Regions from separate parts of the Cobetia sp. PS-4MA genome, predicted to be linked through region 2. Evidence: riboswitches for the same ligand, from Rfam matches in the RefSeq annotation. Region 2 holds a riboswitch; the other holds the start of a gene.
What was found. A riboswitch is a leader RNA that binds a small molecule or an ion and turns the genes downstream of it on or off. The one in region 2 is predicted to bind thiamine pyrophosphate.
Positions count from the first base shown of each region.

Region 1: another riboswitch for thiamine pyrophosphate. It lies ahead of AC26AR_RS05875 (ABC transporter ATP-binding protein); the one in region 2 lies ahead of tenA (thiaminase II).

Region 1 covers NZ_CM173107.1:1,365,235-1,373,297, reverse strand. Annotated here, with positions in the region: gene AC26AR_RS05885 (potassium/proton antiporter) at 1-172, opposite strand, end outside; gene AC26AR_RS05880 (protein kinase family protein) at 294-1,253, opposite strand; TPP riboswitch at 1,379-1,492, shown strand; gene AC26AR_RS05875 (ABC transporter ATP-binding protein) at 1,554-2,306, shown strand; gene AC26AR_RS05870 (ABC transporter permease) at 2,303-3,070, shown strand; gene AC26AR_RS05865 (ABC transporter substrate-binding protein) at 3,136-4,323, shown strand; gene AC26AR_RS05860 (MFS transporter) at 4,440-5,690, opposite strand; gene AC26AR_RS05855 (alpha/beta fold hydrolase) at 5,732-6,568, opposite strand; gene AC26AR_RS05850 (LysR substrate-binding domain-containing protein) at 6,717-7,625, opposite strand; gene AC26AR_RS05845 (YeiH family protein) at 7,794-8,063, shown strand, end outside.
Region 2 covers NZ_CM173107.1:2,956,119-2,964,181, forward strand. Annotated here, with positions in the region: gene AC26AR_RS12615 (TIGR04283 family arsenosugar biosynthesis glycosyltransferase) at 1-692, shown strand, start outside; gene AC26AR_RS12620 (TIGR04282 family arsenosugar biosynthesis glycosyltransferase) at 736-1,428, shown strand; TPP riboswitch at 1,581-1,719, shown strand; gene tenA (thiaminase II) at 1,863-2,522, shown strand; TPP riboswitch at 2,713-2,853, shown strand; gene thiC (phosphomethylpyrimidine synthase ThiC) at 2,980-4,989, shown strand; gene AC26AR_RS12635 (peptidylprolyl isomerase) at 5,120-5,398, opposite strand; gene AC26AR_RS12640 (hypothetical protein) at 5,486-5,992, opposite strand; gene AC26AR_RS12645 (phasin family protein) at 6,340-6,708, opposite strand; gene AC26AR_RS12650 (nuclease-related domain-containing protein) at 6,991-8,063, opposite strand, start outside.

The sequences.
Region 1 (8,063 bases), 1.6 Mb from region 2:
AGGCATCATCGAACTGGATGCCGAGCACGCCATCCTCCCCCGCCAGCATGCCGAGTCCCAGGAACAGCAACAGCAGGGGCATGCCGAGACGAGCCGAGACCCGACTTGCCAGCACGCTCAAGGCGATGAGCATGCCCGCCAGCAAGAAGTAATAGTTCAGATTCTCTACCACGTGTGCTCCCCCGCCATTCCCGGCACCAAGTCTCGAATCACGTCTGCGACGGCCCAGAGACAGTATTCCATGTCAGCGACGAGGCTGCAGAGAAATTTCTCAAATATTCATGGACTTGCGATCAACATGTCAGGCTTCTCGGCGACACCCAGGCCGGGGCTGCCGCCAGCTCGGCGTAGCGGGTCGGACCGAAGGCTTCCATCGCCCACAACAGGGCTCGGCACAGCTCACGCTGACCGTCGATATCGACCATGCGCCCATGACGCGAATAACCGGCGAGGAAGGCCTCACGCTGACTCGGCGTCTCCAGCAACAACTCGATCAGTGCCCAGTCGAACTCGATCGGAGCCCACACCAGTGCCTCCCAGTCGCTCCATACCCAGCCGGTGGCGGCGCACAGATATTGGTCCGCGCGCAGGTCCGGCAGACTCCAGACGGCGCGAGCGGGATGCGAGAAGGTGCGTGATGGCAGGTCCCCCAGCTCGTGGGACAGGGGATGGCGCGCGAGAAAACGCGTCACGCGGGCATTCCAATGCAGCAGCGGCATGGGCTGGGCAAGGGGCTGGCCAAAGCCGGACACGGTGTCCTGATGCAGCCGCCCGACCTGATCTCCCAGCAACTCACAGAAGGTGTCACTGAGATCACTGGGCTGACCGCTGGACCACGGCAGGTGCCAGACGGGCGCGCCATCGAGACGTCCCAGATAGGTCAGCGGCAGCGGAGGGATGGGCAAACGCGCCGGCAACGCGCCCGCCAGCCGTGTCAGGGCCTCAGGTTGCGCCCAGCGATCGGCGCCGAAGACACCGCGCATCGCTCGCCAGAAGGGGTCGTGATCCGGGCCGGTCCGCGCCAGCTTGATCAGGCCGGGGGTGCCGCCACGCTGTCGCCACAACCAGTTGGCACTATCCGGCCAGGCAAGTGCCAGCGGCTCCAGCGCATGCCCCAGATAGGTGGAAAGACGGCGAGTCAGCGCATCCTCCGGCCAGCCATTGGGCACGGATGTCGCGTCTGGCATCACGGGTCGCCGCGGTGGCACGGGATAACCGCTGGAGCAGGTCGAGAGATCCGGGGTATCAGGCATGTTGATCTCCTTGAGGCTGCGATACCTCGATAGCATACCCAACACCGGGCCATGCAGCATAGCCACACGACAGCCACCCCGACGATGGCAGGGATGCAACCGGCGGGCAGGTGACGGTACACTGTCGGCCTGGATGGGGGTGCCCGAAAGTGGGCTGAGAGCCGATGCGTCACGTCGCATGGCAACCCCTGGAACCTGATCCGGTTGATACCGGCGGAGGGAATTCCGGTCACCTGCCCAAGCGTCAGGCGCCCTGCGTGCTTCCTCCCCTCGGCATGCCGCCTGACCACGGATGACACTGTGTCGCTGGGACTCTCCCTCAACAACGCCCGCATCGATTACGCCAGCCATACGCTGTTTCGTGATCTGTCGGCGCGTCTGGATGCCGGAAGCTGGACGGCCCTGCTGGGCCGCTCGGGCTGTGGCAAGAGCTCACTGCTGCGCCTGCTGGCCGGCCTCGAGATGCCCGACCATCACACGCTGGAACTCACCACCGATGACGGCAAGCCACTGGCGGGTCGCGTCGCCTGGATGGCGCAGCAGGACCTGCTGCTGCCCTGGCGCCGGGTGCTGGACAATCTGTGTCTGGGAGATGACCTCCATCGTCGCCCTCGCGATACCGAGCGGGCCCGCGAACTGCTGGCAGCGGTGGGTCTGGAGGGGCGCGAGCAGGCCTGGCCAGACGCCCTCTCCGGCGGCCAACGCCAACGCGTTGCATTGGCGCGGACGCTCTACCAGCAGGCTCCAGTGGTGATGATGGATGAGCCCTTCTCCGCAGTGGACGCCATCACGCGACTCGAACTGCATGATCTCGCCAGCCGGCTGCTGGACGGACGCACCGTGCTGATGGTCACGCATGACCCGCTCGAGGCGCTGCGCCTGGCCGACCAACTGCTGGTACTGCGTCCGGGCCGCGACAGCCAGCAGGGGGCAGTGCTCGACCGCTTGCCGGGGCTCTCGCCGCCTCGCCCGGTGCCGCTGGACCTGCCCGCCCTGCAGCAGGCCCAGTCCGAATTGATCACACGCCTGCGCGACGGCGAGGAGACGCCATGAAACGCCTGCATGCCCTGCGTCATCTCGCCATCAGCGCCGCCGTCCTGCTGGGACTCTGGCAACTGGTGATCATCACCACGGCCGTGCCGCCCTACATCCTGCCAGCGCCACTGGCAGTCGCGGAGGTGCTGGTCCGTCAGGCTCCGATGCTGGCACACCACGCCGGCATCACCTTCGCCGAGATTCTTGGCGGGCTGGTACTGGGGGTCCTTCTCGGACTGAGCACCGCGCTGGCACTGGCGTTCATCCCTCGTCTGCGGCGCACCCTGCTGCCATTGCTGCTGATCAGCCAGGTGATTCCGCTGTTCGCCATCGCCCCACTGCTGGTGCTGTGGCTGGGCTATGACATGCTCTCCAAGGTCGTGATGGCCACGCTGATCATCTATTTCCCCGTGGCCTCCACCGGCTACGACGGCTTGCGCCAGACTCCTCAGGGCTGGCTGGATCTCGCCCATACCCTGGGTGCCAGCCCGTGGCGACTGCTGCTGCATGTCCAATTGCCCGCCGCGCTGCCGGCATTGGCCTCCGGCGTGCGCATGGCAGCGACAGCCGCCCCCATCGGGGCCGTCATCGGTGAGTGGGCCGGCGCAAGCCAGGGCCTCGGCTATCTGATGCTCAATGCCAATGCCCGCATGGAAATCGACCTGATGTTCGCGGCCCTGCTGGTGCTGGTCGCCTTTTCGCTGCTGCTGTATTTCACGCTGGATGCCCTGCTGCGTCGCCTGATGCCCTGGCATCGGGATCGCCTGACCCGTTTGAACTGAGCGCTTCCGGCTGTCAGGCGATGCCCTGACGGCCTCACATTCTCGACACCACAAGGAATACCGCCATGCCATTCTCGCCATCGGCGATCCGCCGTTCCGGCAAGCTGTCCTGCCTCTTCGCGACGCTGCTGACAACCCTCAGCCTGAGCACCTTCGCCCTGTCAGCCGAGACTGGCGCCAGCGCCGAGCCCCAGGCCCCGACCGCCAGTGACAGTGCAGCGGCAGCGGTCACCAAGACCGGGCAGGACGGTGCCACCCTCGAGCCAGACGCTTCTGCCAAGCAGGCTGCCGAGACCGAGCAACAGACCCGCCCCGCCGCTGGCGATGTGCAGGACCCGCAAGCGGCCGCCACCGATGCCAAGCCCCTCACGCACCTCAAGATCATGCTCGACTGGTACACCAATCCCGGCCACGGGCCGCTGGTGCTGGCTCAGGAACTGGGCCTGTTCAAGCAACATGGTCTGGACGTCGAGCTGATCGCTCCGGCAGACCCCAGCGTCCCCCCCAAGCTTGCCGCAGCGGAGCGCGTCGACATCGCCATCAGCTATCAGCCCCAGCTGCACCTGCAGGTGGATCAAGGGCTGCCGCTGGTGCGCATCGGCACGCTGGTGGCCACCCCGCTCAACGTGGTGGTCGTGCGCGCGGACAGTGACATCCAGTCGATGGCCGACCTCAAGGGCAAGCGTGTCGGCTATTCCGTCGGTGGCGTGGAGGAAGTCCTGCTGTCCACCATGCTCCAGAACAGCGGCCTGACACTGGATGACATCACCCTGACCAACGTCAACTTCTCGCTGACGCCGTCACTGCTGACCCGCAAGGTCGACGCCGTCACTGGGGCATTCCGCAACTTCGAACTCGCCCAGATGGCACAGGAAGGCGTCAAGGGCCGCGCCTTCTACATCGAGGAAGAAGGCGTGCCGACGTATGACGAACTGATCTTCGTCGCCAACAGCGACAGCTATTCTCGCAAGCACGAGCAGTACGCCGCCTTCCTGTCCGCCGTCGGTGAAGCCACCGCCTGGATGATCAACCACCCTGACAAGGGCTGGAAGCTGTTCCGCGAGTCCGACCCGGCACTCGATACCGCGCTCAACAAGAAAGCCTGGTATGCCACCTTGCCGCGCTTCGCCCTGCGTCCGGCCGCACTGGATGCCGGCCGCTACCGTGACTTCGAGAACTTCCTCTACGAGCGCGGCATGATCAAGCAGCGCCAGTCACTCGACCACCTAGCCATCGACGTCAACGCGCCCTGAATAGGCGGCCGATGACAGACACGACGACGCCCTGCCGGTTTCCCGACAGGGCGTCGTTTGCTTTCTGCCAGATGACGCGAGGATGCCCCCGCCCCTTGCCTCCCGAGACCTTCCTGTCAGCGCCTGCCATCCACCGGGCTGCCGGCTGACGCCCGCCTGGCCAGACGCCGCGCCAGCCACGCCATCAACACAGGCTGGATCACCAGCGCGACCACCAGCACCGCCACGAGCAGTGGCATGCCCTCAAGGGCGCCACCCGGCGAGCTGACCAGCAGCGCCGCCCCGAGATAACTGCCCGCGGCAGAACTCAGATGCTGAACGGCACTCTGGGTGCTGGTGAAGGCGGCCCGCTCGTGCTCGGCAGGAATGAAGCTGTTGAGCGTGTTCTGCGCCACCCGCCGCGCCGAGGAGAACAGCATGTAGGCACCAAACCCCACCCACACCAGCGACGGCCCGGGCGAATGAAGCAGGAAGGCCCAGCCCACCAGCGCCGTCAGCAGACAGGTGATGGTGCCGGGCCAGACACTGCCGAAGCGATCACACAGCCGCCCGGTCAGCTGCATGCCCACCAGCGACAGTCCGCCTCCGATCATGTAGAGCCCGCCGAGATCCTCGCGAGGCAGATCGAGATTGAACAGCAGATAGCTGGAGAGATTGGGAATCACCAGGAAGTTGCTGAACATCGCGGTGGCGATCAGCGCCAGCCCGAGCCGGTGATTCGGCTGCGCGAGAATGGTGGCGATGGAGGTACCGGCGCGACTGCGAGGATTGTCCAGATGCCCCCGGATCGGCGGCAGCACCCAGGCCAGCAACCCGCAGACCAGCAACGCCAGCAGCGCGACGGCCCGGAATGGCGCCTGCCAGCCAAAGCCTTCGGATAACCACAGCGCGAAGGGCAGCCCCAGCACCGAGGCCACCGAGAAGGCCCCCATCACCATCCCCATGGCGCGCCCACGCCGGATTCCCGGCACGACATCGATCACGATGGCCAGTGCCGTGGCCGCCGCCGGCCCACCGAACAGCCCGCCCAGCATGCGCGCGGCCAGCAGCGTCTCGAATCCGGTGGCGAAGCTCGCGATCAGATGACACAGCGCAGCACCGAACAGAAAACCCAGCACGGCCCAGCGACGATCGAAACGATCCGCATGCCGCGTCCACAGCAAGGTACCCACCGCCGCCGCCAGCGGGTAGCTGCCGACGATGTAGCCCAGGTGGTCCAGCGGAATGCCCAGCGACTGCGCGAAATCCGGCCCCAATGCCATCACCATGGTGAAACCCATGATGACGGCGAACTGCAGCAGCGTGACCAGCGCGATCACCAGACGCTCGTGACGCGTCACCGGTATCGTGCCGTCTTCGTCAGGCACACGGGGCGCCGCCAGCGACGCAGGCGCATGACGTGAGCCGCTCAAGCGCGTGCGACGCGTTCAAGAAACGTCTCGACGGCCTGCTGGAACTCGCTTGCTCGCTCGGCATGCAGCCAGTGGCCGGCATCCAGCGAGGCATCTTCCAGGCGCGGGAAGTGCTCGCGCATTGCCTGGAGCCCGTCGGCCTGCACGTAATTGGAACGTTCGCCCCACAGCAGCAGGGCCGGCAGTTCCACCTCGCCGTGTGCCTGAGGCGCCTCGACGATCTGGGGGTAACCCGCCGCGATGTGATCGAGCCCGACTCGCCAGCCCATGCTGCCGTCCTCATCGCGCACCAGGTTGGTGGCGAGGAACTGACGGATAGCCGGCGTTTCCACATGGCGCGCCATCACGTTGTCAGCGTCCTTGCGCGAGGCAGGACGCGCCTCACGCACGGCCTCGAAGGCCGCGAATATCTCATCGTGCCCGTGTCCGTAGGCGATGGGCGCGATATCCGCCACCATGAGACTGCGCAGTCGTTCAGGTGCCTGCAGTGCGACCTGCATGGCCACCTTGCCCCCCATGGAGTGCCCCATGAGATCACAGGTGGGGATATCGAGCTGATCGAGCAGAGCGATCACGTCAGCGGCCTGTTCCGGGTAGCTCATGCCCGCCACATGCGGGCTGCGACCATGATTGCGCAGATCCACCGCGATGACGCGACGCGACTGAGACCAGAACTTGATATGCGAGCGCCAGTTGTCCGCGCTCCCGAACAGACCATGCAGAATCACCAGCGGCGTCGCATCCTGCTCACCCGCCTCATTGCCCTGTGTGGCTTCACGGGCATCACTCTCGTTATAGAAAAGCTCGACCGTCGTGCTTGTCGCAGTGCTCATCATCATCTCCATGGACGCTAGACAGACCCTCAGACGCTCCCGACCCTCACGCATCGCCCGCGATGGCACGCGCCAGTGCGAAGCGGCAACCACGTGGCCGAGTGTCAGAAAACGCTCATGTTAGCAGACTATCAAGCTACCGCGCGGCTCACCGCGGACTGGCTTCCAGATAGACCTTGACCGCTTGCCACAGGGGGCTTCGATAGCGCTCCGGATGCCAGAGCATGGAAAAATGCCGCTTGAGGTTGAGCTGGGGCGTCTCCAGCACGACCAGCTCCCCGCGCGACAGCTCCGCATCCACAGACAGGCGCGAAAGGCAGCCCAACCCGAGGCCGGCAAACACAGCCTGCTTGATGGCCTCATGCTGCCCCAGCTCCATGCGCACCTTGAGACGCTCGATTCGCCCGTGCAGTGCACGTTCGAAGACCGCCCGCGTGCCCGACCCTCCCTCGCGCAGAATCCAGTCGGCATTGGCCAGATCCTCGTCATCGAGTGCCGTTGCACGTATCGCCAGCGGGTGGGACGGCGGCGCCACCACCACCAGTTCATCCTCGCGCCAGGTCTGGCTCATCAGGCGTGGCGCGTGACAATCCCCTTCGATCAGCCCCAGCTCGGCATCGTAGTTGAGCACCGCCTCCACCACCTGATGGGTATTGCGCAGGCGCAGGTTGAGCTCGGTCCCGGGGTTTTCACGCATGAAGGCCCCTGCCAGGCCGGGCAACAGCCAGGTCCCGATGGTCGCGCTGGCGGCGATTTCCAGCTCGCCTCGCAGGAACCCCTCCTCCAGCCCGGGCTCACGGGCCTCCAGCTCCAGTGCATGGGTCTGTTCCAGCAGCTGTTCGGCACGCGCCAGCAGACGACGGCCATTGGCATTGAGGGCCAACCGGCGCCCGAGTCGCTCGAACAGCGCGACGTCAAGATGGCGTTCCAGCTCTGAGAGCGCCTGGCTCGCCGCCGATTGCGAAAGCCCTATCTCTCGGGCGGCACCACTGACCGAGCCCTGGCGAGTCACGGCGACGAAGACCTGTAATTGGCGCAGGGTGATATGGATCTGCATATCGGTTTTTCCGGTAAGTGGTAAAGGAATAATCGACTAACTACCCAATGATATTCCTGCATAAACTATTCATCAAACCAGAAGCACTAAGCATGCAACGCTCTCACAAGCACTCAAGACCTTCACACGACAAGACCTGACCTGACACGCCCACCAAGGAGAAAGCCAATGGACGCACAGACGCTGACTGCCCCCCCTGTCACGGAACGGCTGCGCCGAATGGTGCCGGGACTCGCGCTGTGCGGCGGGCTGACACTGGCGGGGCTGGGGCTGCACGCCATTCCGACCCTCGCCGCGACCGGCGTCAGTCCACTGGTCTTCGCGCTGCTGTGCGGCATCGTGGTCGGCAACCTGCCCGTCACCAGCCGCCATGCCCGGGCACTGGCACCAGGGCTGCATGTCGCGACCAAGAAGCTGCTGCGACTCGGCATCATCCTG
Region 2 (8,063 bases):
CATCCGGTATCGTCTCGGCCTTGATCGCCTTGAGTCCACTGCGCGCGAGCGGGGATTGCGAGGTCATCGTGGTCGATGGCGGCTCCACGGATACTACCCGCGAGCTGGCAACGCCGCTGTGCGATCGCTGCCTGAGCAGTGATCCGGGCCGGGCAACGCAGATGAACGCCGGTGCCTCTCAGGCTCGTGGCCAATGGCTGCTGTTCCTGCATGCTGATACGCGCCTGCCGGCACATGTCCTCTCGGTACTGTCAGAGACCCTCGTCGAGCATCGCGAGTGCGACTGGGGTCGCTTCGATGTCGACATCGAAGGAGATTCTCCGCTGCTGCCCGTGATCGCCACGCTGATGAATCTGCGCTCACGCCTGACCAGCATCAGCACGGGTGATCAGACCCAGTTCGTACGACGCTCCACCTTCGAGGCCATCGAGGGCTTTCCCGTCGTGCCCCTGATGGAGGACATCCAGCTGAGCGTCAGGCTCAAGCGACTGACCTCGCCGCTGAACCTCTCCGCCAGAGTCACCACCAGTGGAAGACGCTGGGAAACCCATGGCGCCTGTCGCACCATCCTCAAGATGTGGGGGCTGCGCCTGGCAGCCTGGGGTGGCGTATCTCCTGTCCGTCTGGCGCGCCTCTATGGATATGGTGCCGCCGCTCAGGCCTGCGAACAGCGTGGCTTGCCTCATGCCTGAAACCTCGCTTGCTGACAGGGAAACCGACACGGCCGCGTATGACATGCGCCCGACGCTCATCATCTTCGGCCGCCTGCCACTGGCCGGACAATGCAAGACGCGGCTGATCCCTGCCCTCGGTCCCGAGGGGGCGGCACGCCTCTACTCGCGCATGCTGCGCAGAATCGTTCAGCAGGCCTGCGCCTCACGCCTCGGCAAGGTGGTCGTGATGCTGACTCCCTCCCCCGAGCACGCCCGGCAGCAACCTGAGCAGGCAGCCCTGCTGACGGAACTTGAGGATCAGTGGCGTGCAGAGAGCATGGCGGCACATGGCAGGCGGATCACGCTCGAGGCACAGCCACAGGGTGGGCTTGGGGAGCGCATGCATCAGGCCATGCTGCGCCACCTGCCCGCAGGCCCCGTGCTGCTGATGGGCTCTGACCTGCCCGCATTGGACAGTCAACGTCTGCGCGAGGCGGCGCGGTGCCTGCATGACCATGATGCGGTGCTGCAGCCCAGCGAAGACGGGGGATACGGATTGATTGGCCTGAAAGCAGCCTGCCCGGCGGCCTTCCAGCTGGATCACTGGAGCCATGCCGACGTGAGCCGGGAGACTCTTGCACTGCTGGCTCAGGCAGGCAGAAGCGTCGGTTGCCTGCCTGTCAGCTGGGATGTCGATGAGCCTCACGATCTGGTGCGCCTGAGGCGACACTTCCCAGCCCTGATGGCGAACCTCTCCTCCTGTCAGCCTGCATGACATCTTTCCTGCAGCGCATGACACGCTTCCCGCATCGCAGGAAGCCCTTTCCGCATCGCAGAAGGCCTCCCAAAGTCGCATGGGTTTTAGGGCGGCAGAGGCTTTTCCTGCACCGCTGGACTGTTACACTCGAGATATCGTGACGTCTGAGTCACAGCTTGACGGGGTGCCGGTAAGACCGGCTGAGATGTCATTCGCACTGTTCGAGGCCTTGCATCGAGGTGCGTGTATGACGATCCCGCCGAACCTGATCCGGTTAGTACCGGCGTAGGGATCAAGCGCGAAGTGTTGCCGCACATCATCTTCACCTCTTCCAGGTGAACGCCGCACCTCCCCCCGCTTTTTCCCTGCAGATTGCCGGACCTGACCACGCTCGAGCCAGACCTTTGCCACTCCATCACGGATTGGCAGCACGCTCACCGAGGGATGCGTCGATGCCCAGCTTTTCAGACCTGACCAGTGCCTGCGCCGAGGAATGGCGCGACTATCTCGAGCATGACTTCGTTCGCCAGCTCGGGGAAGGTCGTCTGCCAGAGGAGTCCTTCCGCCATTACCTGCAGCAGGACTACCTGTTCCTGATCCACTTCGCGCGCGCCTGGGCGCTGGCCGCCTACAAGAGCCGCACCCTCGCGGAGCTGCGTCAGGCCACGGCCAGTCTCGACACCATCCTCAATACCGAGCTCGATCTGCATATCGGCTACTGCAGCGAGTGGGGCATCAGCGAGGATGACCTGAGTGAGCTGCCGGAATCCCGCGCCACCCTGGCCTATACCCGTTACGTGCTGGATTGCGGCCAGCGCGGCGATCTTCTCGATCTTCACGTGGCGCTCGCGCCCTGCCTGATCGGCTACGGCGAGATCGCCGAGTGGCTGCTGGATCAGGACACCACCGAGATCGAGGACAATCCGTACGCGGACTGGATCGCGATGTACTCCAGCGATGACTTCAAGGAAGCGGTGGACGCCGAACGAGAATGGCTGGACGCTCGGCTCTCGGAGGTCTCGGAGCGCCGGCTGGGCGAACTGGTGGATGTCTTCCGCGATGCGACACGTCTCGAGATCGACTTCTGGCAGATGGGCCTTGATCGCGACTGATCCGTGGCTGGCCGTCGCCTGACAGGCCGCGCCAGCGCGAACGGAAGACACACCGATTTTCATCGGCCTGGGGACGTGGTCCTCTCGCCAATCATCCAGACACACCACAGGCCATCAGAGCCTGAATGCGAGCACGATGACCTGGGCCAGCACAACGCTCAGCACAGGTCATGCCCGCATTGAATTCTGAGCACGCTTGACGGGGTGCCGGTGGAACCGGCTGAGATCCTGCATGCATCACCTCGCCGCCAAATGGGCGAGGCTGCCAGCAAGGGGTCCCGTGGAACCTGAACCGGTTAGGACCGGCGTAGGAATCAAGCTGATGGTCAGCCGCTGCCCGCGGCCGCCTCGCTCCCGGGCCACCTGTTGGCAAGGAGTCGGCGATGGCCATCCTCTCCCTGCGCACGGTCTTCCCATGATGACGTCTGCCGTGACGTCGCCCTTTGAGGAGACCTGCATGAGCACTACCCCCACGACTCAAGATCCGCAAGCCACCAACGCCGCCGAACCGTCGCTCGCCCCCCAACCTGAGGCTGCGCCGAAGGCGCGCGCCCGTGCCGGTCGCAAGGATGGCAGTCGCCATCTCGCCAGCGAAGCCCGCGTCGACGCCGCCGCCATCGCGCCGCTGAGCGGCTCGCGCAAGATCTACATCGAAGGCTCTCGCCCGGACATCCGCGTGCCCATGCGCGAGATCGGCTGCTCGCCGACCCAGACCTCCAGCGGTCTGGAAGAGAATCCGCCGATCGTCGTCTACGACACCTCCGGCCCCTACACCGACCCGGCGGTCGAGATCGACATTCGTCGCGGGCTGGCGCCACTGCGCGAGAAGTGGATCGAGGAACGCGGCGATACCGAACAGCTCAATCAGCTGAGCAGCGAGTATGGTCGCGTGCGCCAGGCCGACCTGCGCCTGTCGTCCCTGCGTTTCGAGCTGGACCACCGCCCGCGTCGTGCCCTGCCGGGCAAGAATGTCACCCAGCTGCACTATGCGCGCCAGGGCATCATCACGCCGGAGATGGAGTACATCGCGATTCGTGAGAATCAGCGTCGTATCGCGCTGCGTGAGGAATATCAGGGCAGCGACTCCGTCGAGAGTATTCTGGGCCACCAGCACCCGGGTCACAGCTTCGGCGCCAACCTGCCCGACGAGATCACCGCCGAATTCGTGCGTGAGGAAGTCGCGCGTGGCCGCGCCATCATTCCCGCCAACATCAATCACCCGGAAAGCGAGCCGATGATCATCGGCCGCAACTTCCTGGTGAAGGTCAACGGCAACCTGGGCAACTCGGCGGTCACCTCCTCCATCGAGGAAGAGGTCGACAAGATGACCTGGGCGATCCGCTGGGGCTCCGACACCGTGATGGATCTCTCGACCGGCGCCAACATCCACGAGACCCGTGAATGGATTCTGCGCAACTCTCCCGTGCCCATCGGCACGGTGCCGATCTATCAGGCGCTGGAGAAGGTCGATGGCGTGGCCGAGAATCTTGATTGGGAGATCTTCCGCGACACGCTGATCGAGCAGGCCGAGCAAGGCGTCGACTACTTCACCATCCACGCCGGCGTCCTGCTGCGCTATGTGCCGCTGACCGCCAGCCGCGTGACCGGCATCGTCTCGCGCGGTGGCTCCATCATGGCCAAGTGGTGTCTGGCGCATCACGAGGAAAGCTTCCTCTATCGCCACTTCGAGGACATCTGCGAGATCTGCAAGGCCTACGACATCAGCCTGTCACTGGGCGATGGCCTGCGCCCGGGCTCGGTGGCCGATGCCAATGACGCCGCCCAGTTCGGCGAGCTCGAGACGCTCGGCGAGCTGACGAAGATCGCCTGGCAGCACGATGTCCAGGTCATGATCGAAGGTCCGGGTCACGTGCCGATGCACCTGATCAAGGAGAACATGGACAAGCAGCTCAGCGAGTGCGACGAGGCGCCCTTCTACACCCTCGGCCCGCTGACCACCGACATCGCCCCGGGCTACGACCACATCACCTCCGGTATCGGTGCCGCGATGATCGGCTGGTTCGGCTGCGCCATGCTCTGCTACGTGACCCCCAAGGAGCACCTGGGCCTGCCCAACAAGGACGACGTCAAGACTGGCATCATCACCTACAAGATCGCCGCGCATGCCGCGGACCTGGCCAAGGGGCATCCGGGCGCGCAACGTCGTGACAATGCACTCTCCAAGGCACGCTTCGAGTTCCGCTGGGAAGACCAGTTCAATCTGGGCCTTGACCCGGACACCGCGCGCAGCTTCCACGACGAGACGCTGCCCAAGGATTCGGCCAAGGTCGCCCACTTCTGCTCCATGTGCGGGCCGAAGTTCTGCTCGATGAAGATCACCCAGGAAGTCCGCGACTACGCCAACGAACACGGCCTGACCGGTGACGCCGACAGCGTGATGGCCGGCATGCAGGAGCAGGCTGACAAGTTCAAGCGCGAAGGCAGCCAGCTCTATCAGGAGGTATAGGTAGAGGGATTGGCGCACGAAAGGCTGACGCGCTGAGCCGCACGAAAAACGCCCCGACCATCACTGGTCGGGGCGTTTTCAATGGCCTGCTGCCAACCGCTCATGACACGTCATGAGCGTGATCCAGAGATCACGTGCGGCTGGTGACTTCCAGCAGGTGATAACCGAACTGGGTCTTCACCGGGCCCTGCACGGTGTTGATCGGTGCGCTGAACACGACTTCGTCGAATTCCTTGACCATCATGCCCGGGCCGAAGGCGCCCAGGTCACCGCCACTGCGACCGGACGGGCAGGAGGAGTGCTCGCGAGCGGCATCAGCGAAATCGCGGCCGTTCTCGATTTCGGTCTTGAGAGCTGCACACTGTTCTTCGCTGGAAACGAGAATATGACGCGCTGTGGCCTGTGCCATGTCTATCACCTGTCACTGATCGAATAAATGCCGCCGGCAATCACTGGCGGCGTGGCAGCACATTGTGGCCCAAGGCGACGCTCGCCGCTAGCGTCCGCCACAGACCCGGCGCTGATACTGGATGGCATCAAGGTCGCTGCTGCCCAGCAGCGCCGCTGTGGCAGCATTGCATTCCGCCTCAGCCAGTTGATCGGCACCTGATGATTCAGCCCACTGGATATTGCCGATGCTGGGCTGATAGCTGACCGCCGCATGGCAGGCCATGCGCCGCGTACTGTGGTAACGCTGGGAGGGCAGGGTCGGAGGATTGGCGGTCATTTCCTGACAGGTGGAAGCGAACATCTCACTGGCCGCCTGGCTGCAGCGGGTATGTGCCATGGCATTCTGCCGCTGGTTGGCACACACGGAGTCATTGAGAACACGCCACTGCAAGGTATCGAAATCGATCATCTGCCCTTGATAGCGGGTCTCGACATGTTCTCGCTGAAGCCCTGCTGTCGACGTCAGATGAGACGCTACCCCCTCCCCGAATTGCCCACTCATGCCGGATACCGCGTCCATTAATGCTGCCAATGCCGCACTGACAGAATTCATCACACACTCCTTGTGTTGATGCCTCCCGGCATATGCCGCCGGGGAGCCTTGCTCGATCATCCATGACCGTCACTTGCGGTGATATGATCTGGTAACGCTGCCTGGTAACGCTGCCTGGTAACGCTGCCTGATAACCCTGCCGGATAAGACCGACCGATAGCGTCAGCGCGCTCACTGCGATATTACCCGCTCACCGCCATCATTGCCTTGACGCTCAAGGGGATGGTGCCAACGCTTCCTCCTCCCGCAACGAGCCATCAGATTCAAGACTCCAGACGCGCGAACGCCCACCCGGAAGACCGGATGGGCGTTGTAGACGCTCGCCTGAGAGCGTCAGCAGCAGCCGCTTACTTGGCGACTTTCTGCATGGCCTCGGAGGCGGACTTGGCATTGTTCTCTGCCAGTTCCTGACCTTTCTTGGCGTATTCCTGGTTCAGCTCGACCACCTTCTGGGTGTCGTTCTGAAGCTTCTCGCCCAGAGACTTGACCGTCTCCTGCTGTTCCTTGACGAAGTTCTTCAGGCCTTCGCTGTCCTTGATCTCGAGCATGGAACGCGCCTGCGCCATGGAGGTGTCAACGTAGGACTTGGTCAGATCCATCTGAGCGCTGACCAGCTTCTCGCTGTAATCGAGGCTCAGGGCGCTGAAAGCACGCAGCGGAGCGAAGAACATGTCGTCGAACTGCTGAGAGGCCTTCTCAAGATTGGTGTTGAACATGGGGCACCCTCCAGGGTTTGGCATCACACGGAAAATGAAGCGGAGCTTTGCTCCGTTGGCTACCAGGACTGAACCAAGCTTGTGAGCCATGAGGTCGAGATCTCACTGCAAGCCAGCATTCTCGACAGGTTCCATCCTCGCTGCAGTGCAGCATAAGCCACCTCTTGCTGCACTGCAACATCAGGAACGCAATATTGATCAACCCCCTTGCCCTGCGAGTCTGCTGCCGGGCTGACTCCCCTCTTGTCCAGAGACGCCAAGCCCCTGAATGTCATGAAGATTTCAGTCGCTCGCACGACATCGCTGGCACAACATCCTGTCGCCCAGCAATTCGCGCTGACCCTCGCTACGACATAACGCCACACTGGCCTTGGACAACCAGCGACGACACTCATCACAACGTGGCTGCAGGTATTGCATCTCATCATGGCCAGACCCCATGCCACGATGGCCGTGCGACACGTCAGAGGCTTTCGCGCCAGCGGAAGACACGCCCTGCAGCCTCACGTCAGAAACTGAAGGCTGCCAGTCCTGAGCCTGCAAGCCGTGGCACGTGGACGAGGGCATGGTCTGCGTCATGCCGGACATCAGTGTCTGGAAAGAGGATGAGATGGCCTTTGGAGGAGTGGCCCGGCGAGTCTCGGAAGGTGTTGGCCCCTCCTCACGAGGCGTGACCTGAGGAGCGTCATCCCCGCTTGAAGAAGGGATGGCGTCATCACGCACGGGGGCCACCGAGGGGGAAGCGGATGGGTCCTGGGGTGGCGCCCAGGCGTAGGCCGTCTGCTCATCGGGATGGATGGCCACGGTGGCATGTTCTGACAAGCCGAGTCGCGACGCCCAGTCGACCCGTGATGGGCCATGCTGCGCCAGGATGGCACGACCGAGACGCCTCAGACGACGCGGGTCGATCCGGTGGGTGAAATCACGCATGCGGGCGACGGAGGCCGCCCCGCTCCCCAGATTGAGGCATTCTTCGGACAACCCGCGCAGGTCCACCAGCGCTCGACTGTCCAGAATATCTTCGGGAGGCCGGCTGACCTGTTCCTCGGCGGCAATGACCAACCGATGCGTCAATTGTGGCTGCAGCACCATCCCGAGTCTGGAAGGCAGGAGACCTGAGCTCTCCAGCCAGCGGCGAAAGCACTGCTGCTGTTCCTTGAGTGCCAGCAGCGGTGATGGCGTCAACCGCAACTCATCACCGCTATGAACGACCTCCCCGATATCTTCCAATGAGCCCTGCCCGACGGAAGCGCCTTGCTCGACAGAGGGGCCCTGGTGCGCGCTCAGCTCGCCAAATGGCGAGATCGTCAGCGGGAGATCAAAGCAGGACGCATCCAGTACCCAGAATTGCATGA